DNA from 4 places in the Lactiplantibacillus kimchii genome. Region 2 is predicted to be linked to each of the others. Evidence: predicted binding sites of a transcription regulator. Region 2 holds the regulator's gene; each other region holds the start of a gene.
What was found. Region 2 encodes Rex, which represses fermentation and respiration genes when NADH is low (regulators of the CRP and FNR family bind a similar motif). Its sites were predicted from a motif close to TTGTGAANTANTTCACAA; they were not measured.
Positions count from the first base shown of each region.

Region 1: a site for Rex is predicted at 3,983-4,000, ahead of adhE (bifunctional acetaldehyde-CoA/alcohol dehydrogenase). Genes of this name have one in related genera too.
Region 3: a site for Rex is predicted at 4,590-4,607, ahead of pdhA (pyruvate dehydrogenase (acetyl-transferring) E1 component subunit alpha). Genes of this name have one in related genera too.
Region 4: a site for Rex is predicted at 5,451-5,468, ahead of C5Z26_RS11805 (MaoC family dehydratase). Genes of this name have one in related genera too.

Region 1 covers NZ_CP027194.1:1,634,730-1,642,688, reverse strand. Annotated here, with positions in the region: gene C5Z26_RS08085 (helix-turn-helix domain-containing protein) at 1-68, shown strand, start outside; gene C5Z26_RS08080 (DegV family protein) at 330-1,196, opposite strand; gene C5Z26_RS08075 (GNAT family N-acetyltransferase) at 1,397-1,861, shown strand; gene C5Z26_RS08070 (phenolic acid decarboxylase) at 1,988-2,524, opposite strand; gene C5Z26_RS08065 (PadR family transcriptional regulator) at 2,644-3,192, shown strand; gene C5Z26_RS08060 (universal stress protein) at 3,288-3,749, shown strand; gene adhE (bifunctional acetaldehyde-CoA/alcohol dehydrogenase) at 4,025-6,631, shown strand; partial or broken gene C5Z26_RS08050 (family 1 glycosylhydrolase) at 6,707-6,865, shown strand; partial or broken gene C5Z26_RS08045 (aldo/keto reductase) at 7,075-7,916, shown strand.
Region 2 covers NZ_CP027194.1:2,146,256-2,154,214, reverse strand. Annotated here, with positions in the region: gene C5Z26_RS10460 (APC family permease) at 1-532, opposite strand, end outside; gene groL (chaperonin GroEL) at 768-2,393, opposite strand; gene groES (co-chaperone GroES) at 2,449-2,733, opposite strand; gene C5Z26_RS10445 (CPBP family intramembrane glutamic endopeptidase) at 2,924-3,559, shown strand; gene C5Z26_RS10440 (redox-sensing transcriptional repressor Rex) at 3,612-4,268, opposite strand; gene C5Z26_RS10435 (ABC-F family ATP-binding cassette domain-containing protein) at 4,435-6,417, shown strand; gene tsaD (tRNA (adenosine(37)-N6)-threonylcarbamoyltransferase complex transferase subunit TsaD) at 6,492-7,529, opposite strand; gene rimI (ribosomal protein S18-alanine N-acetyltransferase) at 7,542-7,959, opposite strand, start outside.
Region 3 covers NZ_CP027194.1:675,318-683,276, reverse strand. Annotated here, with positions in the region: gene C5Z26_RS03410 (hypothetical protein) at 1-31, shown strand, start outside; gene C5Z26_RS03405 (diacylglycerol/lipid kinase family protein) at 84-1,040, opposite strand; gene rnjA (ribonuclease J1) at 1,123-2,799, opposite strand; gene C5Z26_RS03395 (DNA-directed RNA polymerase subunit epsilon) at 2,796-3,014, opposite strand; gene C5Z26_RS03390 (hypothetical protein) at 3,291-3,833, shown strand; gene def (peptide deformylase) at 3,894-4,454, opposite strand; gene pdhA (pyruvate dehydrogenase (acetyl-transferring) E1 component subunit alpha) at 4,760-5,872, shown strand; gene C5Z26_RS03375 (alpha-ketoacid dehydrogenase subunit beta) at 5,874-6,851, shown strand; gene C5Z26_RS03370 (2-oxo acid dehydrogenase subunit E2) at 6,908-7,959, shown strand, end outside.
Region 4 covers NZ_CP027194.1:2,431,699-2,439,657, forward strand. Annotated here, with positions in the region: gene rpoB (DNA-directed RNA polymerase subunit beta) at 1-1,690, shown strand, start outside; gene rpoC (DNA-directed RNA polymerase subunit beta') at 1,708-5,349, shown strand; gene C5Z26_RS11805 (MaoC family dehydratase) at 5,530-5,976, shown strand; gene C5Z26_RS11810 (enoyl-CoA hydratase-related protein) at 6,106-6,903, opposite strand; gene C5Z26_RS11815 (MIP/aquaporin family protein) at 7,253-7,959, shown strand, end outside.

The sequences.
Region 1 (7,959 bases), 510 kb from region 2:
TGCTTAAGCAAGCGCCAACGGCCGAAACGGGTAAGCCAAAAGGTAAAAAGAAAAAAGCCAAAAAATAATGGCTTTTTACGAATTAAGATGAGCGTCGCTAACCCAAAGCAGGTTATGGCGCTTTTTGATTACCCTGAGTTGTCGTAATTACTCGTAAACAATCTTATGACTATAGGGCTAAGTTCGTATCTATTATGCTTAGTGAAATGTCAGGCTAATGCAACTGCTAAATCTTATAGGATGCAAAAGGCGAGCCTGGGTGTTGTTCAAGCTCACCTTTACAATTATTGAACTTTAATTTTGTGCGTAGCTATTGAAAATTAATTCGGTCAATCGGGCCATTTTTCCCAATCTTTTGCCCAAATCAAGCCCATCACGCCTTCACCAACATGCACGCCGACTACCGGGCCAATTTCGCCTTCGTCGATTGTTAAATCAGGAAAGCTTTTGATCAAATCGGCGGTCCACTCTGCTTGTAACTTGGGATTGTTGCCATTCTCAATTGTCACGCGTAAAGGGTAATCGGCCGCTGCAATGGCAGCGGCTAACTTGGCCTTAATGGCTTGGTAGGCGCGGCGCATCGTGCGTTCTTTTTCAATCGCTACAATTTTGCCATCCTCAAAGGTTAGTACGGGTTTAATCCGTAAGAGGTTCCCAACCAAGCCGGAAGCGTTGGATAACCGACCGGTCCGGACGAGGTGACTGAGGTTATCGACCACAAAGTAAACTTCAGTTGTCTCACGGAGTTGGTGCAGTTGTTCAATGACTTGGGCTGGTGTCTGACCAGCTGCCACTAATTTAGCCGCTAAAAGTGCCATGTAAGCTTCGCCAGCCGCCGTAATCAAAGAATCAAATGGATAGACTTTGATGTTGGTGACGTTAGGCAGATAGCTTTCAAGGTTGGTGATAAAGCTGGTAATACCGGAAGACAGATGAATACTAATGACATTATCGTAGCCTTCCGCAGCTAATTGGTCATACATTTGTTGCATTTGCCCCAACGTGACCTGGGTGGTGGTTGGCAGTTCGGGAGCCGTACGCATCCGTTCATAGAATTCTTTAGTCGTCATTTCAACATTTTCTAAATAAGTTTGTTTACCGAAGATCACGGTAATTGGTACGACGTGGATATTATATTTTTTGATATCCGCAGCTGATAAATAACTGGCACTATCGGTCACAATTGCTGTTCTCATTTTTCTCCTACTTTCAGGGTGAAAGATTTAGACTGTATTATACCGCTAGTCCGAGGGTGAAAGCTAGTTTTGTCAGGTTCAAATATTAAAAAAACAATCATTGATTGCGTGAAATTAAGGCTTAACGTTGCTTGATGTTATTAGTTTGGTTGTATTCTGTTACAAAGACCCGCATAATAAAATAAATTATGGGGGAGAGGATGAAAACGATGGCAGTGATTCAAATTAAAACTGCAACGCAAGCTGACCGTGCCGCTTTAGCACAAATTTATTTGGTTGATCGTCAGCAGGACTTTCCATGGGTGACGAATCCACGACTACAAGATTTTGACCAAGATAGTCGCGGTGAATTTGTTTTGGTGGCGTGGATTGATGGGCAAAGAGCGGGCTTTTGTTCGCTTTATCGGTTAGCTAATTTTATTCATCTCTTATTTGTTGACCCAGCTTTTCGTCAATTAGGTGTTGGTGAAAATTTGCTGACTGAAATGCGACAATATGCGACTGAACCAGTGACCTTAAAGTGTGTAATGGCTAACGAAGCGGCCCTACGGTTCTATGCACGGGTTGGATTTCAAATCGTTAAGGCTGACCGGGATGCCTTGCCGCCAAACTACACGTTAAGAGATACACATACCGAACAATATGTGGCGTTAAACTTGGATTAATACGCGTAGCCTGATTTTTGGTAACCTAATAGCAGATACTAAATAGTCGCTTCAAGAATTAGTTGTAAAAATTCTTGAAGCGACTATTCTTTTTATGTTACGCACCGTAATGTTTCACGTGAAACATTAGTTGTTTAGCCGGTGATAAGTTTCGTCAAAATAGTTGCCATTACGAATATCGTCAGGCAGGCCGGCGTAAGGGGCTTCGCTAATGACGTCATCGTTATCTTGTCCAGCATCACCCATATAAGTAATAGTGGCGAATTCGGGAACGACTAATTTAGGATAAGTGGCATACTTTTCACGGGCAGCTTCCATAACATCAATGTGGTCGTTTTGGAAAGTAACCGTGATTTCAGGATGTTCTTGGACCCATTTTGGGAAGAAAATAGTCCCGTTTACTTTGTTTTCGTTTGGTAAAAAGTCCAAAGCAACGTCAGTCCCGGTTGGTTCAGTCCAAGCAACTTTATAAATACCGTCAGTTAACATAACGATATTGGCTGCTTGGTCTTTGACCCAGCGGCCAGCGACCATGCCGCCATGGATGCGATAGTCAACGGTGTGATCGTTCTTTGCATACCATTCGTATTCCCAACCGTTATCATACGTATAAATAAAATGGGTACCTAAAAAGTCAGCTAAAGTTTTAAATGTTTTGGTCATTATTAAAGATCCTTTCAAAAGTAAAATTAAGTAAATTAAAACGTGTTATAAATTACATGTTTTAAATAACAAAGCTAGTGTATACTTAAGTTAAAGATTCGTCAAGGGGGTCCTACCAAATGGCGCAAAAAAACAAATTACAATTTATTATTCTGGGACTATTAAATCAACAACCGCTGACTGGGTATGATTTAACGAAAGCTTTTGATCACGAAATCGGTGAGTTTTGGCAAGCACAGCATAGTCAAATTTATCCGCAGCTAAAACGGCTTGAAACCCAAGGAGCCATTACACATGAAATCACAATCAGTGGTGAGAAATTAGAGAAAAAGCTCTATCATATTACGCCGACTGGCTTGGCCTGGTTACGGGAGTGGATTAGTGTAGGTACCCCCGATTTAACGGCGACCAAGGATGAGTTCATTTTAAAACTATATTTCATCCAAACGAATCGTGACCCACGTTTGCCAGAAATGCTAACGGAACAATTACAGTTACATCAAACAAAATTAATGCACTTGCAGGCGCGCCTAACGACGGTTTTTAAAGGCCGGCCGCAAACCACGACATATGGTCATTATTTGATTTTGCAACATGCGATTGGTCGTGAAACTTACTATGTTGATTGGCTAAAGCAGACTTTGGCGGCGTTACCAGTGAAGCATTAGCTCAACCTGAAAAAACGATCATTTGTCCCACGTTGCTGTAGGGGAACTGGTATAATAGCGATGGTCAGTACCAACTTAATGAGGAGGTCATGTAAATGGATCAAAATGAGATTGATAAGCCCTTCGTTTATCGGCGGATTTTATTGACGGTGGATGAGGATGACACGACGTCTTCTGAACGCGCCTTTCGCTACGCACTGACGTTGGCTCGTGATTATAACGTTACTTTGGGGATTGTGTCAGTCTTGGAGAGCGAAGATATTAATATCTTTGATTCGTTGACACCGTCGAAATTACAGGCGAAACGGAATCATGTGACGCAAGTTGTTCAAGATTACGTCAAGCTTGCCACCGAACGTGGGGTTCAAAATGTCGAACCGCTAGTTTACGAAGGTGGCGATGTGGATGACGTTATTTTGGATCAAGTCATTCCTGATTTTAAGCCAGATTTACTAGTCGCAGGGGCCGATACTGAATTTGCCCATGCGAAGATGACGGCTGCCATTGGTCCCCGGTTAGCCCGAAAAGCCCCCGTTTCTGTGATTGTTGTTCGGTAATGAGGCATCGTACTTTTGAATAAATGAGTTGAGTAGAGGATTGTCCGCGGTTGAATTTCAGCGGCCAATCCTTTTTTTGTGTAGACTTTGTGCAGAACTAAACTTTATTTTTAACGCGCTTGGGACGGTTAAAAGCCCACCGGGTAGGGACTATGGAACTGTTGGTGTGGATTGGTTTGGACAACCAGTGAAGATAGCGCTTGCATTTTTACGGGAGTCCGTTATAATAATGTTTGTAAATTAATTCACAAGAGAATTGAATGGAGGAACATCCCATGATTAAAACAAAACCAATTGAAAAAAAGACTGCTGCTGAAACTGAAGTCGCTAAATTAGTAGCCCGCTCACAAGCTGCATTAGCCGAATTGAAAACGTATACACAAGCGCAAATTGATGATTTGTGCGAAAAGGTCGCTGTCGCCGCATTAGATAACCATATGAAGTTAGCCAAATTAGCTGTGGCAGAAACTGGCCGTGGGGTCGTGGAAGATAAAGCCATTAAGAATATTTATGCCAGTGAATACATTTGGAATAGTATTCGGCACGATAAGACTGTTGGTATTTTGAAAGATGACGCTGAAACGCAATTGATGGAAATTGCGGAACCAGTCGGGATTGTCGCCGGGGTTACCCCAGTTACTAACCCCACGTCAACGGTTGTTTTTAAAGCGTTGATTTCATTAAAGGGTCGGAATACCATTGTTTTTGGTTTTCATCCCCAAGCGCAAAAAGCGAGTGCCGAGGCGGCTCGGATTATGCAAGCCGCAATTAAGGCTGCTGGAGGTCCAGCCGATGCTGTTTTATACATTGAACACCCTAGTATTGAAGCGACCAATGCTTTGATGCACCATCCTGCGATTGCCACGATTTTAGCAACTGGCGGGCCTAGCATGGTTACGGCGGCGTATTCTTCTGGTAAGCCGGCGTTGGGTGTTGGCCCTGGGAATGGCCCGACTTATATTGAAAAGACGGCCGATATTCAACAGGCTGTGAATGATATTGTGTTATCAAAGACTTTTGATAATGGGATGATCTGTGCTTCAGAAAATAGTGCCATTGTAGATGCCGAAATCTATGATGCCGTGAAAGCTGAATTCAATCGGTTAGGCTGTTACCTCGTGAAACCACAAGAAGTCGCAGCTCTAAGTGATGCTGTGATTGATCCTGAACGGCATACGGTACGCGGGCCGGTTGCTGGGAAGACCGCCTATCAAATTGCTAAAATGGCTGGTTTGACGCAGGTCCCCGTTGATTGTCGGGTTCTAATTGCGGAGATTGATGGTGTCGGTGTTAATTATCCCTTGTCTGGTGAAAAACTTTCGCCAGTATTGACTTTGTATAAGGCCCAATCGACAGCCGCCGCTTTCAAACGAGCGGATGAATTGCTGCATTACGGTGGCTTAGGGCATACTGCGGGTATTCATACAAAAGATGACGAATTGATCAAAGCGTTTGGACTCCAAATGCCGGCCTGCCGAATCTTAGTTAATACCCCATCTTCAGTGGGAGGTTTGGGCGATATTTATAATAACATGACGCCATCATTAACGCTGGGCACGGGCTCATATGGCGGTAATTCTATTTCACATAATGTGACAGATATGGATTTAATTAATATTAAAACGGTCGCAAAACGACGGAATAATATGCAGTGGGTAAAAATGCCACCCAAAGTCTATTTTGAACGCAATGCCGTCCAGTATTTGGAACATATGAGTGGCCTCGAAAAAGTCTTTATCGTTTGTGATCCTGGAATGGTTAAATTTGGGTATACAGATCGCGTAACTGCAGTCTTAAATCAACGGACTGAACCGGTTGATATTGATATCTTTTCAGAGGTTGAACCTAATCCTTCGACAGATACGGTGACTAAAGGGGTTGCACGGATGCAGGCGTTCCAACCAGATACAATTATCGCATTAGGTGGCGGCTCAGCGATGGATGCAGCTAAGGGCATGTGGCTCTTTTATGAACATCCCGAAACGTCATTTTTAGAGGCTAAGCAGAAGTTCTTAGATATTCGGAAGCGGACTTATCAAGTGCCAGCGGCGCATAAAGTAACTTATATCGGGATTCCAACAACGTCTGGCACTGGTTCAGAAGTCACCCCATATGCGGTTATCACGGATTCTAAGACCCATGTTAAATACCCAATTACTGATTATGCGATGCAACCAGATGTCGCTATCGTGGATCCACAGTTTGTGGAGACCGTTCCTAAGCGCACGACGGCCTGGACGGGCTTAGACGTGATTACGCATGCTACAGAATCATACGTGTCAACGATGGCCTCAGATTTTACCCGCGGTTGGTCGATTCAAGCGCTACAATTAGCCTTTAAATACTTGAAAGCCTCGTATGATGGCGACCAATTAGCGCGTGAGAAGATGCATAATGCTTCGACCCTAGCTGGGATGGCGTTTGCCAATGCCTTTTTGGGAATTAATCACTCGATTGCCCATAAATTAGGTGGCGCCTTCAACTTACCGCATGGGTTAGCGATTGCGATTACGTATCCGCAAGTCGTTCGGTATAATGCGGAGATTCCAACTAAATTGGCGATGTGGCCTAAATATACGCACAATACAGCATTGGCAGACTATGCCAACATTGCGCGAGCCTTGGGGTTAGCCGGCAATACGGATGAAGAACTTAAAGAAAGCTTGGTGCAAGCATATATTGATTTGGCGCATTCAATGGATGTTACGTTATCCTTGAAAGCGAACCGCGTTGAGAAAAAGCAGTTCGATGCTAATGTCGATCAGTTAGCTGAACTGGCATATGAGGACCAATGTACGACAGCCAATCCACGGGAACCCTTGATTAGTGAATTAAAAGCGATCATGCAACGTGAATGGGATGGTCAGGGAACTGAAAAGTAAGGATTGATAGTTTTAGAAGATTATTAGTATTGCGGAGGATCATCGTTACTTGCCTGATTTGGGCGGCGATGATCTTTTTTTGTTTGGACTGCAGTTGATTGCTGGTTTTGGAATCATGCCTATCACAATCGTTATGGTTTAATTCGTGATAATATTCATACGCAGAAAAAGGCTTTGAAGAAGTCTGCTACTTGGTTTAAGCAGGTAAGTGTGGACAATCAGTTTGAAAGCTGAGTTGTTGCAGACGACTCCTAGTAAAGATTTATTAGAGTGACAGCTAAATTTCGGAAAATTAATTGGACGTTTGGAATAAAAACTAAATGTCCTTTTATTTTTGAAATGAATCCCAAAATTGCCAGGATGCTAAGATAGTCTTGCTTATTCTTACTTAATTCGCTATTCTTAATATGTAATTACAAATTAAGAAAAAGAGGGCCTATCTAATGGAATATATCACTTTAAATAATAATGTCAGAATCCCCCAATTGGGATTGGGCGTTTTTAAAGTTGACGATACACAAACTTTAATAACAGCGATTGAAGATGCATTAGCGGCGGGGTATCGTCATTTTGATACCGCGGCTATTTATCATAATGAAGCTGGTGTTGGCACGGCTTTGGCTAATACCAATGTTAAGCGTGAGGACTTATTTGTCACCTCCAAGCTATGGTGTAATCAACCACTTATGATGAAACTAAGCGGGAATTTGAAGCGAGCTTGAAACGATTACAACTAGATTATCTTGATATGTATTTAATTCATTGGCCAAGTGTCGGCTATACTGAGAAATGGCGGGCGATGGAAGATCTATATAAATCCGGTTTGATTAAAGCGATTGGGGTGTCTAATTTCAATCAAAAACAGCTTGATAAGTTATTAAGCACAGCTAAGGTTCGGCCAGTTGTTAATCAGATTGAAACATACCCATATTTCCAGCAAAAAGCGATGCATACGTTGTTACATCAATTAGAAATCCGGCATGAAGCTTGGGGACCATTGGGACAAGGAAAAGGTCACGTCCTCACTGACCCAGTGTTAATGAAGATTGCTGATAATCACCAAAAATCAACGGCACAAATTATTTTACGTTGGCATCTGCAACGCGGAATTATTGTGATTCCAAAGTCAATTCATCAAAATCGAATTCAACAAAATATTGATATTTTTGACTTTAAACTGAGTGATAGCGAAATGGCTACTATTACAGCGATTGATCAAAATAAGCGTGGTTCTGGGGATCCGGCCGATGAGGCGTGGCTAAAGCGTGCAACAACAATGAAGTAGCTTTTAAAGTGTTAGCTGGCAAGGGGCCTTATGCTCAGTGCTA
Region 2 (7,959 bases):
TAAAGAAGTACACGGGAAAAGTTAAGAAGGCGGCAGATTCACGCATTCCACGTAAATTTAAAGCCATAATAGCTATGACAATTAACACTGAAATCAAAACTTGGTAATGCACTAACGCTGGTACCGCCGACGTAATGGCTTCGGTCCCTGAAGTTACCGAAACTGCCACGGTCAACATATAATCAACCAGCAACGAACCTCCAGCAACTAACCCCGCCGGTCGCCCCCAGTTCGTACTTGCAACCACATAAGCCCCACCACCAGATGGATAGGCTTTGATGATTTGGCGATAAGACATCGTAATAGCAAATAACAAAATTAAAACTAAAGCTGCCACATATAATTGATACATCAAAGCTGCCGCTGACAAAGTAATCAAGACGGTCGTAATCTGTTCAGTACCATAAGCCACTGATGAAAGCGCGTCTGAGGACAGCAGCGCCAGTGCCTTGAACTTAGTGAGTGCTTGCCCACCCTCATCCATGGTTTTTAACGGTTTACCAATTAGCAACCGTTTTAAATAACGCCACATGCTAATAACTCCTTTATCCAAAAAATAATTATTTTCAAGTAAGTGATAAGTCAAATTAGATTCTACTACTTTAAATTAGTAAATACTACACGTTTCGTCCATCACATTATTTTTTTTGCCGTTACTCACAGAACTCACAGCCAGTGAGTGACGCCCCCAGCCGATTCCAGTCGTCAGCATGCTTGACGACTAAAAAAACACCCACTCGATTGAGTAGGTGTTTTGAACAACAAACTTACATCATACCGCCCATGCCTGGGTTTGGTGCTGCAGGTGCTGCGGGTGCTTCTGGAGCTGGTTTTTCAGCAACAACGGCTTCAGTCGTTAATAATAACGCTGAAACTGAAGCAGCATTTTGTAATGCTGAACGAGAAACCTTGGTTGGATCCACGATTCCGGCAGCAATCATGTCGCCCCATTCGTTGGTTGCAGCATTGAACCCAACGCCTGGTTTTTGTTCCTTAAGCTTTTCAACGATAACTGAGCCTTCTAAACCAGCATTTTCAGCAATTTGCCGTACTGGTTCTTCAAGTGCACGCTTAACAATGTTAATCCCAGTTTGAATATCGCCGGTTTCTTTCAAAGCATCAACCGCTTTGATAACGTTAACGAAGACAGTCCCACCACCAGGTACGAAGCCTTCTTCAACAGCCGCACGGGTCGCATTCAAGGCATCTTCAATCCGGTACTTACGTTCTTTTAATTCAGTTTCAGTTGCGGCCCCAACACGGACAACGGCAACCCCGCCAGCTAATTTAGCTAAACGTTCTTGTAATTTTTCTTTGTCGAAATCAGAAGTGGTTTCAGCAATTTGGTTACGGATAAATTCAACTCGTTCGCTGATGGCATCTTTATCGCCAGCACCTTCAACGATAGTCGTGTTATCTTTGGTAACTGTTACTTTGTTAGCTTGACCTAATTGATCGATAGTAGCATCTTTCAATTCAAGGCCCAAGTCATCAGTGATGACAGTCCCACCAGTTAATACCGCGATATCTTGTAATTGTTCCTTACGACGATCGCCAAAGCCAGGTGCTTTAACCGCAACAACGTTGAAAGTCCCACGCATTTTGTTTAATACCAAAGTTGGTAAAGCTTCGCCAGAAATGTCATCGGCAATAATTAACAATGGCTTGCCTTGTTCAACAATTGATTGTAGTAATGGCAAAACATCTTGGATGTTAGAAATCTTCTTATCGGTAATTAAAATGTAAGGATTGTCTAAATCAGCTTCCATTTTATCGTTATCGGTAACCATGTATTGTGATAGGTAACCACGATCAAATTGCATTCCTTCAACCACGTCCAAGCTAGTATCAACACCACGTGATTCTTCAATAGTGATAACGCCATCATGACCAACTTTTTCCATCGCTTCCGCAATCAACTTACCCGTTTCTTGGCTAGCTGATGAAACGGCTGCGATTTGAGCGATATCTTCTTGCGTCTTAACTTCATGGGCCATTGAATGCATGGCGTCAACGGCAGTCTTCGTTGCGGCTTCAATCCCGCGCCGAATCCCAACTGGGTTAGCCCCAGCAGTAACGTTCTTCATGCCTTCGTTGACGATTGATTGCGTCAATACCGTTGCAGTAGTAGTCCCATCACCGGCAATATCGTTAGTTTTTGAAGCGACTTCAGAAACTAACTTAGCACCCATATTTTCAAAATGATCTTCAAGTTCAATTGCCTTAGCAATCGTCACCCCATCATTAGTGATGGTTGGTGAGCCGTATGATTCTTCCAATACAACATTACGACCCTTAGGACCTAAAGTTGATTTAACGGTGTTAGCTAATTGGTCAACACCTTTGAGCATTGCTGAACGTGCGTCTTCAGAGAATTTTAATTCTTTAGCCATTATTTGTATTCACCTCATAAATAAATTTTGTTTTAATTACTATCAGTTAAATGGATTAGTCTTCAACCGCGACAATATCTTTTTCGTGTAAGACTAGATAAGCTGACCCTTCGTACTTAACTTCAGTACCTGCGTACTTGTCAAACAATACTTGATCGCCGACTTTCACGCTAGGTGCAACCTTTGAACCGTTATCTAAAATCCGGCCATCAGATACAGCAACAACCTTACCACTTTGTGGCTTTTCCTTAGCATTGTTGGCAATAACAATACCACCAATCGTTTGTTCTTCTTCTGCTTGTTGTTGTAAGATGACACGATCACCTAATGGTTTTAACACGTGAATCCCTCCATTTATTCTTTTTTAGCACTCACAAACATCAAGTGCTAATCACAAAGATAACTATATCATTTTAATTCAAGAATGCAAGTTATTTGTCAATAATTAGTCAAAGAAAGTCAAATCGATTATAATGAACTTACTTAAGTCAAATCTGACTCGAAATTTTATTATTAAAGGACGTGAGCTAATGGCTAATCGCCGCCAATCGCTGACAGTTTTAATCGTCTATTTTATCATCTATGCCCTACCTACTTTATTAGCCCAAGGATTCCATCAACTTGGATCTTGGATTTTCTTAATTCAAACTTTAGATTACTTACTTGGCGCTATCATTTTAGGATGGCTCGCTTGGCGAACTAAAACGCCAAATGCCGTCGAACAGCACCCTAAAAATTGGGTCAGTACGGTTTTATGGGGAATTATCGGCGTTGTCTTAGTGCTTGTCGGTCAAGTCGTTATTTTACGCTTGACGCAACTACTCGGCCAGTCAACGGCCTCGGCCAATACCAATACGTTACTCACAATTGGTCAGAAATACCCCTTCTTCTTACTGGCAGTGCTCGTTGGAGCGCCAATTATGGAAGAAATCGTCTTTCGTAAAGTTATTTTCGGTAACCTAACGACCGTTACTGGAACAGTCGGTGCTGCGGTTATTTCTAGTTTGTTATTTAGTTTTGCTCATGCGGACGGTCATTTAATTTTATATGCCTTTATCGGCCTCCTCTTTTGTTGGCTATACCGGCATACTGGTCGTATTCAGACATCGATGATTGCCCATATTTTAATGAACGTTGTCGCAGTTTTACCCTTATTTTTAACTTAAAATAACTAAAAGACGCAACCATTTTTTTGGTTGCGTCTTTTGCTAGCTAATATTATTCAGCTGATTTATCGCCAAGTTGTTCCCCATAATGTTCAATAAAATAAATTAAGGTTTGCAATTCATTCGTTAAATCAACATTTTGAACCCGAATCGTCTCGGGAACTGAAATGCGTAATGGGGTAAAGTTCATAATTCCTTTAACGTTAGCATCAACCAGTTCATCTGTAACGTCTTGAACGACTGAAGTTGGCACCGTTAAAATGGCAATTTCAATTTGTTGTTCAATTAATTGTTTCTTTAATTCCGCCATCGGATAAACGGGAACGCCGCTTTGGACCGTATTGGCAATTGATTCGTTGACATCAAAAGCTGCTGAAATACGGACATTACTATTTTTATGAAAATTAAAATTAAGTAACGCATGGCCCAAATTACCGACCCCAATCAAGGCGACGTTAGTTAACGTGTCTTGATTTAAAATTTTCTTGAAAAATGCCAAGAGCTTTTCAACGTCATAGCCATACCCGCGTTTGCCTAATGCCCCAAAATATGAAAAATCTCGTCGAATCGTAGCTGAATCAACTTTAACTGCTTCTGACAGCTCCGTTGACGAAACCCGTTTCTTGTCAGCATCTAATAAAATGTTCAAATACCGATAGTATATCGGTAACCGCTTGGCCGTTGCCCGTGGAATTTTTGTTTCTGCCATTTGACGACCCTCCTTATCAAAAGTTTGTGAATTTGCTGACACTATTCTAGCATAATAGGCCACTTTGTGAAATAATATTTACTTATTCTTCCCTTTCACTAGGGCTAACAACGACAATATGCTACAATTATTTGACGAATCCACCTCGAAAGGAGTTTAAAAAAACGTGATTTTACTACAAGTACAGCAAGTCATGCGGCGTTTTGGCGCTGATGTCTTGTTCGATAACGTACAATTAGATATTCAGGACCATGCGCGTGTCGCCTTAGTTGGTCGCAACGGGGCTGGTAAATCAACTTTATTAAAAATGATTGCCGGTGAAACCGTCCCTGACGAAGGTCAAATTTCAATGCGTAAAGGCTTAACTATCGGCTATTTGGCTCAAGATCAAGGTTTAAATAGCGCCCATACAATTTGGGAAGAAATGAGCAGTGTCTTCGCTGAATTACATCAACTAGAAGCTCAAATGCACCGCTTAGAAGCCCAATTAAGTGATCCTGAAGTTATTGCGGATGACCCGACTTATCAACAAACTTTAAAGACTTATGACCAAGTTCAAACTGAATTTCAACAAAAAAATGGTTACGGTTACCAGGCCGAAATCCGGGGTGTCTTACATGGTTTCCAGTTCAATGCTGATGTTTATGATAAATCCGTTACCGAACTTTCCGGGGGCCAAAAGACCCAGTTGGCGCTTGCCAAACTACTATTGGAAAAACGGGATTTGCTCATTCTGGATGAACCAACCAACCATTTGGACGTTGAAACGCTCACTTGGCTCGAAAGTTATCTTCAATCTTACACGGGCGCCTTGCTGATTGTGAGTCACGACCGTTACTTCTTAGATCGGGTCGTCAACGAAGTCTACGATCTATCCCATCATGAAATGGTGCATTATACTGGCAATTATGATCAATATGTCCAACAAAAAGCGGCCCGTATTCAAGCAGAATGGAAACATTATGAGAAGCAACAGACCGAAATCAACAAATTAGAAGACTTTGTTAATCGGAATATTGTGCGGGCTTCAACTACCAAGCGCGCCCAATCACGGCGAAAACAACTCGAAAAAATGACGCGTTTGGACCGTCCCGAAGGTGATGAAAAGACCGCCCACTTTGGTTTTCATGCAGCCAAACAAAGTGGCAACATTGTCTTAACCGTCAAAGATGCAGCGGTGGGCTATCAAGATCAAATCTTGTCAGCACCGGACACATTAAACATCAAAAAACATGAAGCCATCGCCATCGTGGGACCCAATGGAATTGGTAAATCAACCTTGCTGAAAAGTATTCTGGGTCAAATTCCATTTATCAAGGGGCAAGCGGTCTTCGGGACCAATGTCGTTACCGGTTATTACGATCAGGAACAAAAGAATTTGCATGCTAAAAAAACCGTCCTTAGTGAACTTTGGGACGAACATGCGACCACTCCTGAAAAAGATATTCGGACCATTTTAGGCAGTTTCTTGTTTACTGGTGCCGATGTCGATAAATCAATCGGGTCCTTATCCGGGGGTGAACGGGCCCGTTTACTACTGACCAAGTTAGCTATGGAAAATGATAACTTTTTAATTTTAGACGAACCGACCAATCACTTGGATATTGACAGTCGTGAAGTATTGGAAGTTGCACTTAACGATTTTGATGGCACGCTTTTGTTCGTCTCACATGACCGTTATTTCATTAATCAAGTTGCCACCAGTGTCGTTGAAGTATCCCCAACTGGCACAGAATTATTCTTAGGTGACTATGATTACTATATTGATAAAAAGCAGGAACAAGCTGAGTTAGCTGAATTGGCCGCTAGTGAAGCGGCGGCTAATGCCACCAGCGCCACGACCACTGCTATCAGCGAAGCTGGCGCACCAGTGAGCCAATCCAAGGGACAGCAAACCTATCAAGCTAGCAAACAACAACAGCGAACTAAGCGCAAGTTAGAACGTTCAGTTGCGTCCCTGGAACAACGAATGAGTGACTTAGAAACTGAGGCTACTGAAATTCAAGAACAGATGTCACAACCAGCCGTCTTTGCTGATGCGACAAAATTACAAGAATTTCAACAACAATTGGAACAAGTTAACGCCACACATGAACAGGCCGAAAATGACTGGACTGAACAAGCTGAAGCTTTGGAAAAGCTAGTTTAATATAAAAAGACCGCTACCAAACAGTCGTTGCAAGTTGTAATTTCTTGCAGCGACTGTTTTAGTAACGGTCATTTTTAGTGAACCATATTAGGCATCCAATCAAATTCTAAGCTTGGATCAGCATTTAACGTCGCATCACCAAACTGCTTATGTTGATATTGCACATAAGCGGCGGCACCAATCATGGCCCCATTATCACCACATAATTTTAAAGGCGCTAATAATAATTCCGTATTTGGAAACTTGACTGGTAAAACCTTTTGTAAGCGTTCGCGTAACCCTTGATTAGCTGCAACTCCGCCAGCTAATACCAATTGTTTAACCGGGTACTTTTCTAAAACGCGCATCGTTTTGCTCGTTAAAACATCAACCACGCTCGCTTGAAAACTAGCCGCTAAATCATTCTTATCCAAAGTTTCACCAATCTGATCAGCATGATGAACCGTATTGATAAAAGCACTCTTTAACCCACTAAAACTAAAATCAAAATTAGCTTCATCAATCATGGCCCGCGGAAACTTAAACGTATCTTGACCTTGATGCGCCATTTCATCGATCACTTTTCCGGCTGGATAGGGCACGCCTAAAACGCGACCGATTTTATCATAAGCTTCACCAGCGGCATCATCGCGAGTTTCGCCGATAATTTCAAACTGACCATCCGCTTGCATATAAACTAATTCTGTATGTCCCCCAGAAACGAGTAAAGCCATCACCGGAAATTCAAACGGCTTAATAAACCGGGCCGCATAGATATGCCCCGCCATATGATTCACTGGAATCAAAGGTAAATGATGCGCATAGGCCACCGTTTTAGCGGCATTTACTCCGACCAATAACGCGCCCACTAAGCCCGGACCATACGTTACTGCAACGGCATCCAAGTCATCATAAGTGACCTTAGCTTCTGTTAAAGCTGCTTCAATACATAATGTAATTTGTTCAATATGATGGCGACTGGCAACTTCTGGTACCACACCACCGAACCGTTTGTGACTATTAATTTGAGTCGCAATCACGTTTGACAGAATCGTTTGTCCATCCGCAATCACGGCAACACTCGTTTCATCACAACTAGATTCAAAGGCTAAAATTAAATTTTGCTTTTCCACGCGTTATCATCCTCAATTAATAATTTTTCGCATAATTAATGCATCTTCACGCGGTTGCTGATAATACGCCTTCCGCGTTGATAGTTTCGAAAAACCACACCGAGCATATAACCGTTGCGCAGTGTGGTTACTATCACGAACTTCTAAAAAAACCTGACTAGCTATGGGTAACTGGCGCAAGACAGTTTGTAACATGAAAGTTGCTTGTCCCTGACCTTGATAAGCTGGCACAACGGCTACATTAGTAATTTCAACTTCATCCAACACCTTCGTTAAGCTGATAAACCCAATCGGTTGTCCCGCCACCACTAAGAGCTGATAAAGTGATTGGGGCATTGCTAAATCCGCCGCAAAAGTTGTTAACCGCCAAGGGGCCCCTTGGGGATAGGCCAACTGGGCTAACTCAAAACACAGCTTAGCTACAGCTGAT
Region 3 (7,959 bases), 980 kb from region 2:
TCTGGAAGCAATTAACGCTTCTGAAGATTAATCAAAAAAGTCGAACTTACGAAAAATTTCCTTTCGTAAGTTCGACTTTTTTATTAATGATCATGAATGCTGGTGTCAATCCAAAAAGGATAGGTTTGGGTTGATAAATATAAATCGTAATTTCGATTACCGATAATTTGACCATCCATTTGACCGATTTCAACGGAATTAACTAGTAGATGTAATTTTGCGCTACGGTAATGATGGACAAAGCGTGAGTTAAGATGCCGGCCACCCATTAATAAGAGGGCAAACAGCCATAGGATAATCCACCAATGTGGTTCCTCTACAACAATTAACTCTAGTTGTTCATCGTGGATATTTGCGTGGGGCAGAATCTTAACGCCGCCACCAAAGTACGGGTGATTAGAGACCGTACATAAAAAAGCATGCCGATAAGTGTCACGTTGTCGGCCAACATGAACAGTCAATGGATAACCGACCTGTTGGGAGTAAGCTTTGAGGGCGTTACTCAAGTAGGACCAACGTCCTAAGCGGCCTTTTTGTTTACTGCGATTAGTGTCGTCAACGATTTGGGCATCAAAGCCTAACCCGACATTATTAACAAAGTACCGGTGGTCATTTTTTAACGTTTCATGGTAGACACCGATGTTTAAAGGTCGGGGACGTAAATTGTTTAGAATTTGAGCAAGTGCGATTTCTGGATCAGTTGCCATCCCGAGTCCGCGAGCAAAGTCATTACCGGAACCACCAGGGAGGTAGGCAATTGGGATAGGTTCTGCTAATGGAACCTGCATGAGGCCATTCAGTGCTTCATTTAACGAACCATCGCCGCCAATCACCAATAGAATGGGCGTGACATTTGGCTGCCGATGCAAATTTTTCGCAAATTGGGTGGCTAGCAGGGTGGTGTGTCCAGCATATTCAGACACATGATACTCGAAACGGATTTGACGTTGTTCCAAGATTGGTTTAACAGTTTTCCAAACGGTTTTACCATGACCAGAGCCAGCTAGTTCGTTAATAATAATGTTGTATTCAGCAATCAAATTTACACCTCACAAAGATCGATCAGTTAAAACTGACCCTTACACCACAAAAAGCCGGAACAGGTGCGTTCCGGCAAAGGGGCTAATTCATAATTAACATCGGTAAAATCATTGGGTGACGTTCCGTCTTCTCAAATAAGAAGCTTTGAAGGTCATCAATGATGGCATTTCGGATCGTCGCTTCACTGACTTTATCACTCTTCATCTTACGACGAATCGTCCGGAAAACGTGTCGTCTGGCTTCATTAATCAAGTCACCAGATTCACGCATATAGACAAAGCCACGAGATAAGATATCTGGTCCGGCCTGGATTTCTTTCTTGTTCAGATCAATCGTTGCCACTACGACCACGAGACCTTCTTCAGAAAGGACTTGACGATCGCGCAACACAACGTTACCGATATCACCAATCCCAGAACCATCCACGTAAACATCACCCGCACCAAAGTGGCCGGCAACACGCGCAGAATCCTTAGTGAGTGCCAAAACATCCCCATTTTCTAGGATGAAACTGTGATCTAATGGGACGCCACATTGTTCCGCTAATTCAGTGTGAATCTTAAGCATCCGGTATTCACCATGAATTGGCATAAAGAATTTCGGTTTCATGAGGCGCAACATTAATTTTTGTTCTTCCTGACCACCATGGCCGGAAGTATGAATGTTGTTGACCTTCCCGTGGATAACATGGGCGCCGGCTTCTTCAAGCTCGTTGATAACGTGGTTCACACTTAAGGTGTTGCCAGGAATTGGCGAACTCGAGAAGATGACCGTGTCACCAGGTTGAACTGAAATCTGGCGGTGGGTTCCGTTCGCAATGCGCGATAAGGCCGCCATGGGTTCACCTTGAGAGCCGGTACATAAAATCATCACTTTGTTAGCCGGTAGGGACTTAATATCGTTGGCATCGACCATCGCATCGTCTGGAATATCGAGGTAGCCCAGTTCACGACCATTAACAATGGCAGCTTCCATACTACGACCGAAAACAGCGATTTTACGGTGATGCTCGAGCGCAACTTGGGCAGCTTCCTGAATCCGCGAAATATTCGAGGCGAAGGTGGCAAAGATAATCCGCCCTTCGATTTGATCGAAGATTTTGCGAATAGATTGTGCAACCCATCGTTCGGACTTAGTAAAGATGGGGCGCTCAGCATTGGTACTATCAGATAGTAATGCCAAAACGCCACGTTCACCTAAGTGTGCCATCCGTTGCAAGTTCGGTGGCTGGTTCGTAATTGGTGTCAGGTCGAACTTGTAGTCCCCAGTTTCGACAATGGTACCAGGTGGTGTTTGAACCGCAATTCCTAAAGTATCTGGAATCGAATGGGTTGTTCTAAAGAACGAAACTCGGGTTTTACGAAATTTCAAGACAGTGTCTTCATTGATTTCATGGAGTTCCGTGGTTTTTAATAAGCCGTGTTCCTCTAACTTACCCTTGATCAGGGCTAAGGCGAGGGGCCCAGCGTAAACTGGCACGTTAATCTGTTGGAGTAGGAATGGAATCCCACCAATGTGATCTTCATGTCCGTGCGTAATCACCAATGCTTTTATTTTTTGCTGGTTTGCAACTAGATAAGAATAATCTGGAATGACGTAATCAATTCCCAGTAATTCATCTTCAGGGAACTTGATGCCGGCATCGATTAGAATAATCTCATCTTGAAATTGGACACCATAAGTGTTTTTCCCAATTTCACCCAAACCACCGATTGCAAAGACGGCGGTTTCGTTATTTTTGACGTTTAAGCGTTTCATTTATTAAACTCCGTTAGTTGATACTCTGGATTTTCTTGTTCGTAATCCAAGAAGTTACCTTCTAACGGTTCGATAAACTCAATATTGTACGTTGTGTTGTCTTCGACCAAAACACGAGCTGCAACTTCAGTATCCGCTTCCAGATAAAGTGATTGCGTGGTTTCGCGTTGAGGATTCCGTTTTTGGTTTTCTTGGTAATAAATTTTGTAAATCATTAACAAAACTCCTTATAAAAAATATTTATTTAGAATTAAAGATTCTAAATAGTAGCAAAAATAAAAGTTTGATCCGCACACTAGGTTGTGTAAACACAACAATTAACTTACATTTTAGCATAATTTTGGATAGGTGTATACAATGTTAATTTTCCTCAAAAACGATGCTGGGAATGTCTTTTTTTTTTGCAAACATGCTATGCTAATAATAACTAAAAAAAGGGTTTATTATTGAAATTGTGAATAAATAAACAATCGAATTGTGAGGAAATCGTGATGGGCAAATGGCTAACACTCTTAATTGGTCTGATTTTAGCAATCGTAATCTATGAAGTGTTACGACGGCGGGTTTTAAAACGCGCTGCTTTTAAAATTCGTTTGCAAGGTCAACGAACGGCGGATGCAGCGATGACGACGGTCTTGCAACAGCTAAATAGTGTTACGGCGGCACAAACTGTTAGTGGGGCGGTCCATTCGGCACCGGTTGCTGATGTTTGGGGGCGTGGTGTAATGGCCTTTGAATATGTCTTAACCGCACCAGGCATGGTCCAAGCTGATTTACCAGAAATTCGACGAATCTTGAATAATCATCTGCAGGCTTATGCTCGTGATGAACAGCTTGCCACCTTTCAGGCCGGCGAACCTGCTTTACGAGTGACCGATACTTGGTTACGAGCTGGTCAATTGCACCTTGATATTGCTTATTTAATGAATGAAGCGACTTTAGAATATTTAGAAGACTTACGGCGGTTAAATCATGAGGCCGTCACGACTAAGACAGCGGGCAAATCTCAAGCCGACAAGCCTGATGAGTTGTGAAGACAAGAAAAGCGCTCAGGTGCGATTAAAATCGCAGTCCTGAGCGCTTTTTTGCTATTTTTATGAGATTAAGACGAGATCGTCATCGGCACCAAAGGGGTTCTTAGTATCAATGTGATCATAAAATAAAATACCATGCAAATGATCAATTTCGTGTTGGCAAACAATCGCAGGATAATTCTTTAGGCGCAGCTTTTTTTGTTCGCCGGCCATATTATAGTACCGTAGGGTGATGCGATCATGCCGAACAACGTAACCGGAGACATCGCGATCAACAGAAAGGCAACCTTCGCCCTCTGTCAAAGCGCCTGGTTGAACGGAGTGACTAATAATTACGGGATTAATGATGACATCTTTAAAGACGGGTTCATCACCATCATTTTCCCCAGGAACTAGGACGGCGGCCATTTGTTCAGAAACGTCGACTTGAGGTGCGGCTAGCCCAACGCCAGCGCGTAACCCATATTTTTTAGCCAATTCTGGATCTTGACTATTTTCTAAGTAAGCCATCATATCAGTGGCCAACTTCTGGTCAGTTGTACTTAGTGGAAATTTGACCGGTTGGGCCTCTACCCGTAGCGTATCATTACCTTCACGAATGATATCTTTCATTTTAATCAACCCAAATTACCTCCAAAAACTATTCTATGGTAGGAACTGCTACTCACAATTCACACTTCCAAATAAGTTTAGCATAACTAAAAATGAAAAAGTAGAATGTTTCTCGAAAAAAAGCTGAAATCATTGGATTGAGCCTAATGAAACAATTCACAATCTAAAACGGCTAAAAAGGCGTTATTTAGCGTTTTGAAAGGGCTTGCAAAAATTGAAAACCAATGGTAAATTAGACTTGTAATTATGAAAACGATTATGAGCTAAGCGAACCAATTCAAGGCTCATACGTTCATGAAAGGGATGTGTCATTTATGGACAACGAAAAACCAATTGTCGATTTTAGCGCGATCCGGGATGCACTTGGAAAAGACTTTAAGCCAGTCCAAGTGATGGATGGACAAGCTAAAGTGATTAAACCAGAAATTATTGCTAAATATTCAAATGATGAATTAGTTGATTTCTTAAAACTAATGATTTGGGAACGGACTTTACACCAACGTTCCAATGCGTTAACTCGGCAAGGTCGGTTAGGCTTTTATGCCCCAACTGAAGGCCAAGAAGCCAGTGAGATGGGGACTAACTCGGCCATGAAGTCGACGGACGTATTAATGCCGGCTTACCGAGATATTCCACAATTGATTCAACATGGGTTACCTGTATATAAGGCGTTCCTCTGGTCAAGAGGACATGTCTTAGGTAATGAATATCCAGCTGAATTGCATGCGATGCCACCACAAATTATTATTGGGGCGCAATATATTCAAGCTGCGGGGGTCGCTTTAGGGATTAAAAAGAACGGCACCGAAGATAAAGTTGCGTATACTTACACCGGTGATGGTGGGACGTCGCAAGGGGACTTCTATGAAGGGATGAACTTTGCAGGCGCATTCCAAGCCCCAGCTGTCTTCATTGTGCAAAACAATGGTTACGCCATTTCAGTTCCACGACGGAAGCAAACGGCTGCGCGAACGTTGGCACAAAAAGCAGTTGCTGCTGGGATCCCAAGTGTTCAAGTTGATGGGATGGACTTCTTAGCTGTCCATGAAGTGACTAAGGCTGCCCGCGAATATGCGGCAGCTGGCAATGGTCCAGTCATGATTGAAACCTTAACTTATCGCTTTGGCCCACATACAAATGCCGGTGATGATCCGAAACGTTATCGGACGCATGAAGAAGAACAACCATGGTTTGACAATGATCCGTTAATTCGTTATCGCAAATACTTAACGGACCAAGGCGTTTGGTCAGAAGATTTGGAAAACGACTATGTTGAACAAGTTAAAACTGATATTAAAGCCGCTGTTAAACAAGCGGATGATGCACCTAAGCAAAAAATGACCGAATTCTTGGAAAATGTTTTTGAAGAACAACCACAAAACATTCAACAACAAATTACGGAATATCAAGCAAAGGAGTCGAAGTAACATGTCAAAGAAAACGTATATTCAAGCGATTACTGATGCACTTCGATTAGAGTTAGGGTCTGACGAAAAAACCTTACTTTTTGGTGAAGATGTTGGTAAAAACGGCGGGGTTTTCCGAGCAACCGATGGCCTCCAAGCTGAATTTGGTGAAGACCGAGTTTTCGATACTCCTTTAGCTGAATCCGGAATCGGTGGTCTTTCAATCGGATTAGCCCTAGAAGGATTCCGTCCAATTCCAGAAATTCAATTCTTAGGTTTCATCTTTGAAACGTTGGATTCAATTGCCGGTCAAATGTCACGTGAACGTTTCCGGACCGGTGGCACGCGTCATATGCCAATTACGATTCGGTCACCTTATGGTGGTGGGACTCATACCCCTGAAATGCATGCTGATTCCTTAGAAGGTTATTTAGCACAAATTCCAGGTCTCCGAGTAGTGACACCATCTAATCCCTACGATGCTAAAGGCTTATTAATTGCCTCAATTCGTAATAATGATCCAGTTTTCTTCCTTGAAAACTTGAAACTATATCGTTCGATGAAGGCGGATATTCCAGACGAAGCCTATACGGTACCGTTGGATAAAGCCAACGTGGTTCGAGAAGGTACTGATATTTCGCTAATTGCTTACAGTGCCCAAGTAAATCAGTCACTCAAAGTTGCTGAGAAACTTGAAAAAGAAGGTATTTCGGTTGAAGTGGTCGATTTGAGAACCTTATCTCCATTAGACGAAACCACCATCTTGAAGTCTGTTGAGAAAACCGGGCGGGCTGTTGCGATTCAAGAAGCACAACGGCAAGCTGGGATTGCGGCTAATGTGGCCTCATTGATTGCTGAAAAGGGTGCGCTTTATTTAAGTGCTCCTGTTGGCCGTGTTTACGCACCTGATACGGTTTATCCATTTGGATTAGCCGAAGATGACTGGCTACCAGCTGAAGACGACATTGAAGCAAAAACCCGTGAAATTTTAAACTATTAATTATTTTACGGTCGTGATAAGCAACCGTGACGGTTGTTATGAAAGGAAGTTATCCAATGGCTTACGAGTTTAAACTACCAGAGCTTGGTGAAGGACTTGAGGAAGGCGAAATTGCATCATGGCTCGTTAAACCTGGCGATCAAGTCAAGGAAGACGATTCTCTAGTTGAAATTCAAAATGATAAATCTGTTGAAGAATTACCATCACCAGTTAATGGGACGATTGTCAAAATTTTAATCCCTGAAGGTGAAACCGCTAAAATCGGTGACGTAATTGTTGAAATTGATGATGGTTCTGGGACTAATGCTGAACCAGCTGCAGCACCGGCTGGAAATGCAACCGCTACCACACCCGCACCAACACCAGCGGCGACTGAACCAGCGAAAGCTGCTCCAGCTACGGCGCCAGTTGTTCCTGCTGATCCTAATCGACGGATTTTGGCAATGCCATCTGTCCGGCAATATGCCCGTGATAAAGGGGTTGAAATTACCGCTGTGACTGCCAGTGGGGCCCATGGTCAAATTACCAAACAAGATATTGATAATTATACCGGTGCCCTCGCCGCAACCGGCGCACCAACGCCAGCTGCAGCGCAAGCAGCACCCGCACCAACGGCGGCGCCAGAACCAGTGAAACCTTATGTGTCTGACACCCCCGAATTAGAAACCCGTGAAAAGATGACCCCAATTCGGAAGGCAATCTCTAAGGCCATGGTCAACAGTAAGCATACTGCGCCACATGTGACTTTGTTTGATGAAGTTGAGGTTAGCGAATTAATGGCTCATCGGAAGAAGTACAAGACCTTAGCCGCAGATCGCGATATTCATTTAACGTTCTTGCCATACATTGTCAAAGCTTTAGTGGCAGTCTTGCAACAGTTCCCAGAATTCAATGCGTCAATTGATGATGCGAATAAAGAAATTGTTTACAAGCACTATTACAATATTGGCGTAGCGACGGATACCGATCGTGGATTGCTAGTACCAAATATTAAGCATGCTGAAGGTAAAGGGTTATTTGCCATTGCCAAGGAAATTACTGACAATACGCAAAAAGCCTACGACGGCAAGCTAAAGTCACAAGAAATGAGTGGGGCTTCAATTACCAT
Region 4 (7,959 bases), 290 kb from region 2:
TAACCGGGCCCTCATGGGTGCCAATATGCAACGACAAGCGGTGCCTTTGGTTGATCCCCATGCGCCATTAGTTGGGACTGGGATTGAATACAAGGCAGCGCATGACTCTGGGATTGCTTTAATTAATAAGCATGAAGGAACGGTTGAATATGTTGATGCGCGTGAAATTCGCGTTCGCCGTGACGATGGGTCATTAGATACCTACAAATTAATGAAATTCCGTCGTTCTAATGGTGGTAAGAACTATAACCAACGGCCAATTGTCAAAGTCAGCGATCATGTTGACAACGATGAAGTCTTAGCCGATGGTCCAGCCATGGAAGGCGGGGAATTAGCTTTAGGGCAAAACCCATTAGTTGCCTTCATGACTTGGAATGGTTATAACTTCGAAGATGCCATCATTATTAATGAACGGTTGGTTCGCGAAGATGTTTACACGTCAATCCATATTGAAGAATATGAATCAGAAGCGCGTGACACTAAGCTTGGACCTGAAGAAATGACCCGTGAAATTCCTAACGTTGGGGAAGATGCTTTAAAGAACCTTGACGAAGATGGGATTATCCGCGTTGGTGCTGAAGTTAAAGATGGTGACATTCTAGTTGGTAAGGTAACGCCTAAAGGGGTTACGGAATTATCAGCTGAAGAACGTTTGTTGCACGCAATCTTTGGTGAAAAGGCCCGTGAAGTTCGTGACACCTCACTCCGGGTACCACATGGTGGTGGTGGAATTGTTCAAGATGTTAAGATCTTTACGCGTGAAAACGGGGATGAATTATCACCTGGCGTTAACATGATGGTCCGCGTTTACATTGCACAAAAGCGGAAGATTCAAGTTGGGGATAAGATGGCCGGACGACATGGTAATAAGGGGACTGTTTCAATCGTGGTTCCTGAAGAAGACATGCCGTACATGCCAGATGGTACCCCAATTGATATCATGTTGAGTCCCATGGGGGTTCCTTCCCGGATGAACATTGGTCAAGTTTTGGAATTGCATTTAGGGATGGCTGCTCGTAAGTTAGGCATTCATATGGCAACACCAGTCTTTGATGGGGCGCGTGATTCTGATATTTGGAAAGCCGTTCGTGAAGCTGGGATGGATCAAGATGGGAAGACCGTTGTTTATGATGGTCGGACCGGTGAACCATTCGACAAACGAATTGCCGTTGGGGTTATGCACTATATGAAGCTTAGTCACATGGTTGACGATAAGATCCATGCTCGTTCCATCGGACCATACTCTTTAGTAACGCAACAACCACTTGGTGGGAAAGCGCAATTTGGGGGTCAGCGTTTCGGTGAAATGGAAGTTTGGGCCTTGGAAGCTTATGGGGCTGCTTATACCTTGCAAGAAATCTTGACTTACAAGTCTGATGACGTGGTTGGTCGGGTTAAGACCTATGAAGCCATCGTTAAGGGCGAACCAATTCCTAAGCCAGGAGTGCCAGAATCATTCCGAGTTTTGGTTAAGGAATTACAAGCATTAGGTCTTGATATGAAGGTCCTTGATGCAGAAGATAAAGAAATTGAATTGCGGGATATGGATGACGATGACGATGATGTCGTTAACGTGGATGCCTTGAGCAAATTCCAGCAAGAACAAGAACAAAAAGCCGCTGAAAAACCAGCTAAGGCTGACAAGCCAGCAGCTTCAGAAACAACAAACGCTCACCAGGATAATCAATAAAAAGGGAGGTCGGTCCTTTGATCGATGTCAACAAGTTTGAAAGCATGCAAATCGGTCTGGCATCACCAGACAAGATTCGTAGCTGGTCATATGGCGAAGTTAAAAAGCCGGAAACCATTAACTACCGGACATTGAAACCTGAAAAAGACGGTCTGTTTGATGAACGTATCTTCGGTCCTACTAAGGATTGGGAATGTGCTTGTGGTAAGTACAAACGGATTCGTTATAAGGGTATTGTCTGTGACCGTTGTGGGGTTGAAGTGACTCGTAGTAAAGTTCGTCGCGAACGGATGGGTCATATTGAACTTGCCGCACCAGTGACACACATCTGGTACTTTAAGGGAATTCCTAGCCGGATGGGCTTAGTTTTAGACATGAGCCCTCGGGCACTTGAAGAAATCATTTACTTCGCTTCATACGTTGTTATCGAACCTGGTAACACGCCACTTGAAAAGAAGCAATTGCTTTCTGAACGTGAATACCGTGAAAAGAAAGCCCAATACGGTAATGAATTTGATGCCGAAATGGGTGCTGAAGCAATTAAGCGTCTTTTAAATAACGTTGAACTTGAAAAAGAAGCGCGTGATTTAAAGGAAGCTTTAAAAGATGCTTCTGGTCAAAAGCGGACGCGGGCCGTTCGTCGTCTAGATATCATCGAAGCGTTTGTTACCTCTGGTAATGAACCTGCTTGGATGGTCATGGATGCGATTCCGGTCATTCCCCCGGACTTACGACCAATGGTTCAATTGGAAGGTGGGCGTTTTGCCACTTCTGACTTGAATGATTTGTACCGGCGGGTTATCAACCGTAACAACCGGTTGAAACGCTTATTAGATTTGAATGCGCCTGGTATTATTGTTCAAAACGAAAAGCGGATGTTACAAGAAGCCGTTGACGCTTTGATTGATAATGGTCGGCGTGGGCGTCCCGTTGCTGGACCTGGTAATCGGCCATTGAAGTCCCTCTCACATATGTTGAAGGGGAAGCAAGGGCGGTTCCGTCAAAACTTACTTGGTAAGCGGGTTGATTATTCTGGGCGTTCTGTTATTGACGTTGGTCCATTCTTGAAGATGAACCAAATGGGGTTACCACGTCAAATGGCGTTGGAACTCTTCAAGCCTTTCATCATGAAAGAATTGGTTAAACGCGAATTAGCGTCTAACATCAAGAATGCTAAGCGGAAGATTGAACGTGCGGACGACGATGTTTGGGGTGTCTTAGAAGACGTCATTAAAGAACATCCAGTGCTCTTAAACCGGGCCCCTACACTTCACCGTTTAGGGATTCAAGCGTTCGAACCAGTCTTGGTTAGTGGTAAAGCAATGCGGTTACATCCATTGGCTTGTGAAGCTTACAATGCCGATTTCGATGGGGACCAAATGGCCATCCATTTACCTTTATCAGACGAAGCACAAGCTGAAGCTCGGCTATTAATGTTAGCTGCGCATCATATCTTGGCACCTAAAGATGGTAAGCCAGTGGTTACACCATCACAAGATATGGTTATTGGTAACTACTACTTGACGACTGAAGAAGTTGGTCGTGAAGGCGAAGGCATGATTTTTAAAGACTTGAATGAAGCTCAAAAAGCTTATCAAGCTGGCTACGTGCACATGCACAGTCGGGTTGGGATTCAAGCTTCATCAATGACTGACAAGCCTTTCAACGACGAACAGAAGCAAGAAGTCTTAGTTACCACGGTTGGTAAAGCAATCTTCAATAACATTTTGCCTGGTAAGTTCCCATACTTGAACGAACCGACGAATGATAATTTGATTGATGGCACACCTGCCAAGTATTTCTTGAAGCCTGGTGAAAACATTCATGATTTCTTAGATGGTCAAGACTTAATCATGCCATTTAAGAAGGGTTTCTTAGCAGATATTATCGCGGAAGTTTACAAGCAATACCATGTGACGGCAACGTCACTCTTGCTTGACCGTATGAAGGACTTAGGTTATAACATTTCAACTAAGTCTGGTTTGACGGTTGGGGTTGCCGATGTGACCGACTTGAAAGAAAAGCCAGAAATCATCGATGCAGCACATAAGCAAGTTAACACGATTTCAAAACAATTCCGTCGTGGTTTAATTACGGATGATGAACGTTATGAACGGGTCATTGGTGTCTGGAACGATGCTAAAGACCAAATCCAACAAAAACTAATTGATAGTTTTAGCCCAGATAACCCAATCTTTATGATGAGTGATTCTGGTGCGCGTGGGAACATTTCTAACTTTACGCAGTTAGCTGGGATGCGTGGTTTGATGGCCGCTCCTAATGGGAAGATCATGGAACTACCTATTCTTTCTAACTTCCGTGAAGGACTCTCAGTCTTGGAAATGTTTATTTCAACCCATGGGGCTCGTAAAGGGATGACTGATACGGCCTTGAAGACTGCCAACTCTGGTTACTTGACACGTCGACTTGTCGATGTGGCTCAAGATGTTATTGTGCGTGAAAAGGATTGTGGGACTGACCGTGGGTTACGAATCGAAGCCATCATGGATGGTAACGAAGTTATCGAACCATTATATGATCGGATTCTAGGTCGTTACACGATGAAGACCGTCTTTAATCCTGAAACGCATGAAGAAATTGTTGGTAACAACGTTATGATCGATGAAGACTTAGCACAAACGATTGTTGAAGCCGGTGTAACTGAAGTGACGATTCGTTCGGCCTTCACTTGCAACACGAAACATGGGGTTTGTGAACACTGTTATGGCCGTAACATGGCTACTGGTGACGAAGTTGAAGTCGGTGAAGCTGTTGGGACCGTTGCGGCACAATCAATCGGTGAACCCGGGACGCAGTTAACAATGCGGACTTTCCATACTGGTGGGGTTGCCGGAGACGATATTACCCAAGGGTTGCCACGGGTTCAAGAAATTGTTGAATCACGTAATCCTAAAGGGCGTGCCGAAGTTACTGAAGTAACTGGGACGGTTGAATCAATTGAAGAAAATCCTGCGGAACGGACGAAAGAAGTTACGGTTAAGGGTGAAACTGATACCCGGACTTATACGTTACCGTTAACAGCGCGGATGGCGGTTAGTGAAGGTGACTTCATTCATCGTGGTGCAGCGTTGAACGTTGGGTCAATTGATCCTAAACAATTACTTCAAATTCGCGATGTCTTATCAACTGAAAACTACTTACTCCGTGAAGTGCAACGCGTTTATCGGATGCAAGGGGTTGAAATTGGTGATAAGCACGTTGAAATCATGATTCGTCAGATGCTGCGTAAAGTTCGGATCATGGATCCGGGTGATACGGATGTCTTACCTGGGACCTTGATGGATATTGCTGATTTTAAAGATGAAAACTACAAGACGTTAATTGCTGGTGGAATTCCAGCAACGTCACGGCCAGTTATTCTTGGGATTACCAAAGCTGCCTTGGAAACGAATAGTTTCTTATCAGCGGCGTCATTCCAGGAAACAACACGGGTCTTAACTGATGCGGCTATTCGTGGTAAGAACGATCCATTGATCGGTCTGAAAGAAAATGTCATTATTGGTAAGATCATTCCTGCTGGGACTGGTATGCCGGGTTACCGTCATATCAAGCCTAAGGAAGTTGGCAACGTGGCTGATGGGGTTTACTCAATCAGTGATCTTGAAAAACAAATGCAAGAACAAGATGCTAGCAAGTAATTGCTAAGTAGCGCAATGAGAGTCGGCCGCTGAGTCGGCTCTTTTTCGTACATAAAATTGTAACCGTTACCAAAAGTTATGCCGCCTATAATTAACTGGTATTGTGTATTTAATCACAATCAGGCTATAATGAATTTGAAATCAGCTGATGCAAGGTTGAATAAGTTGGAGGTAAGTAAAATGACAGAATATCAGAGTATTTACGATGACGTGATCGCGATTGGCATGGTTGGGGAGTTTTCTAAACGGGTCACTGAGACCGATGTGGATGATTTTGCCCGGGTTACGGGGGATTACAATTCGATGCATATGAATGAAAGTTTTGCGAAGCAGACGCGTTTCCATCGTCGTATTGCGCATGGCATGATTTCTGCCGGTATGATCTCGGCATGTGTTGGGATGAAAATGCCAGGACCTGGTGCAATTTATCTGAATCAGAGTCTGCGGTTCAGCCATCCGGTTTACTTTGATGACGTTTTAGTTGTTAAAGTGACGGTGACAAAAATTGAAGCTAAACCGCATTTTAAAATTGTGACCTTAGCAACAACGGTGACGAATCAAAATGGAGAAGTCGTAACAAGTGGGGAAGCGCAAGCTATTCCTGCGCAACGACCAGTCACGGCATAACCTAATAAAGGACGGGGGTCGGCCCAAAGACGGGGATAGTCTTTGAGCCGACCTTGCTGTGCGGAAAAATGAGGCGCTAAAAAGGCATCTGGGTTTTTGCCCAGATGCCTTTTTTAATTCAATCGTTACTTATTTTCCAGGAAAAGTGGCTGGTCGTTTCTCAAGAAAGGCGGTCATGCCTTCCGTTTGATCAGCAGTTGCAAAGGTCTGTGCCCACATCTGGGTTTCAAAATCAATGGCAGTGTCTAATGGTAAGTCAGCTGCCCGGTCGATAACGTATTTAGCCATGCCGACCGCAATGAGGCCGTTCTTCATAACCGTTTGAGCAATTTTATCGACCTTAGCCATCAATTCATCAGGGGTTGCGATTTCTTCAGCGATCCCAATCCGATAAGCTTCTTGCGCATCAACCATCGTTCCCATCGCAATCATTTCTTTAGCCTTACCACGGCCAACTAAGCGGGTTAAACGTTGGGTCCCACCAAAGCCAGGTACGATACCTAAAGTAACTTCCGGTTGACCGAATTTAGCCCGGTCTGAAACAACGCGAATATCGCAAGAAGCAGCGAGTTCCAACCCACCGCCTAGGCAATAGCCGTTGACGGCAGCAATCGTTAATTGAGACAGGTTTTCAATGCGGCCAAATGTCGCATGCGCTGTTTTCGAAAGTTCAGCCGCTGCTAATGAATTCATATCACGCATTTCAGCAATATCAGCACCAGCCACGAAAGCTTTAGGACCAGCGCCAGTAATAATGACAACCTTGATAGTATCCGCATTGGCTTTAATGACATCTAAGGCGGCACCAATGTCGTTTAAGGTTGCAGTGTTCAAGGCATTCATTGATTTTGGCCGGTTGATAGTCAAGGTAGCGATGCCAGCTTGGACGTCTAATAAGATATTTTCGTAAGTATTGAGTTTTAACATGTTAATAACTTCCTTTCACAAATTCAGAGGTTACCAACGAGTACTTTCACGCTTAATCATAACGGGTATTTCAAAAATTGCAACCCGATAGTGAATTTATAACAACTGATCAAGTTTAATAAATCCCAGTAAAACAAGGTTCTGTCAGTCTGGTAAAGCGGGACAATAAAAAAATAATGGCAAATATTGTGAATAAAGGAACTAATGAACGACTAGCAAGCATTGCGGCGCCTCACTATAACATATAGTTATGCCAGTTATGAAAAAATATCAGTGTTTACTTGCTTAAATGACTCCGGTATAGTTCGACGTGTTTAAAGCAATCGTCAATTTGAAGGAGGTTTTTATAATGAGTGGTAATTGGCCAGCGAGTTATGCGGCGGAGTTTTTTGGGACTTTAATTTTAGTTTTATTTGGGAATGGTGCGGTGGCAAATTCATTTTTACCAGCTACCACTGGCAATGGTAAGTTGGGTCAAAGTAATGGCGGCTGGTTGTTTATTGCGATTGGATACGGTCTGGGTGTCATGCTACCAGCGATGATGTTCGGTTCGATTTCTGGCAATCATTTAAATCCAGCAATTACAATTGCAGAGGCCTGTGCCGGTATCTTCCCGTGGACACAAGTGTTACCTTATCTAGGTTACCAATTTTTGGGTGCGATGGCAGGACAACTGCTGGTGTTAGCTATTTATTGGCCGCATTATCGGCAGAGCCATGATGCAGCTGCAATTTTAGGCACATTTTCAACGGGAGACGCAACGCAAAGCAATCTTAATGGGTTTGTCACGGAACTGATTGGCACGGCCGTGTTAGTTTTTGGAGCGATGGGCTTATATCGTGGTATGTTCTTCCATCAAAATATCGATATTGCTAACATCGGCGTTGGGTGTTTGATCGCGACTTTAGTGATCTCTGTAGGGGGCCCAACCGGACCAGCCTTAAATCCGGCGCGAGATTTAGGTCCCCGGATTGTTCATGCGCTGTTACCAGTTCCTAATAAAGGGAGCTCTCATTGGGGTTATAGCTGGGTACCAGTTTTAGCATCAATCGTTGG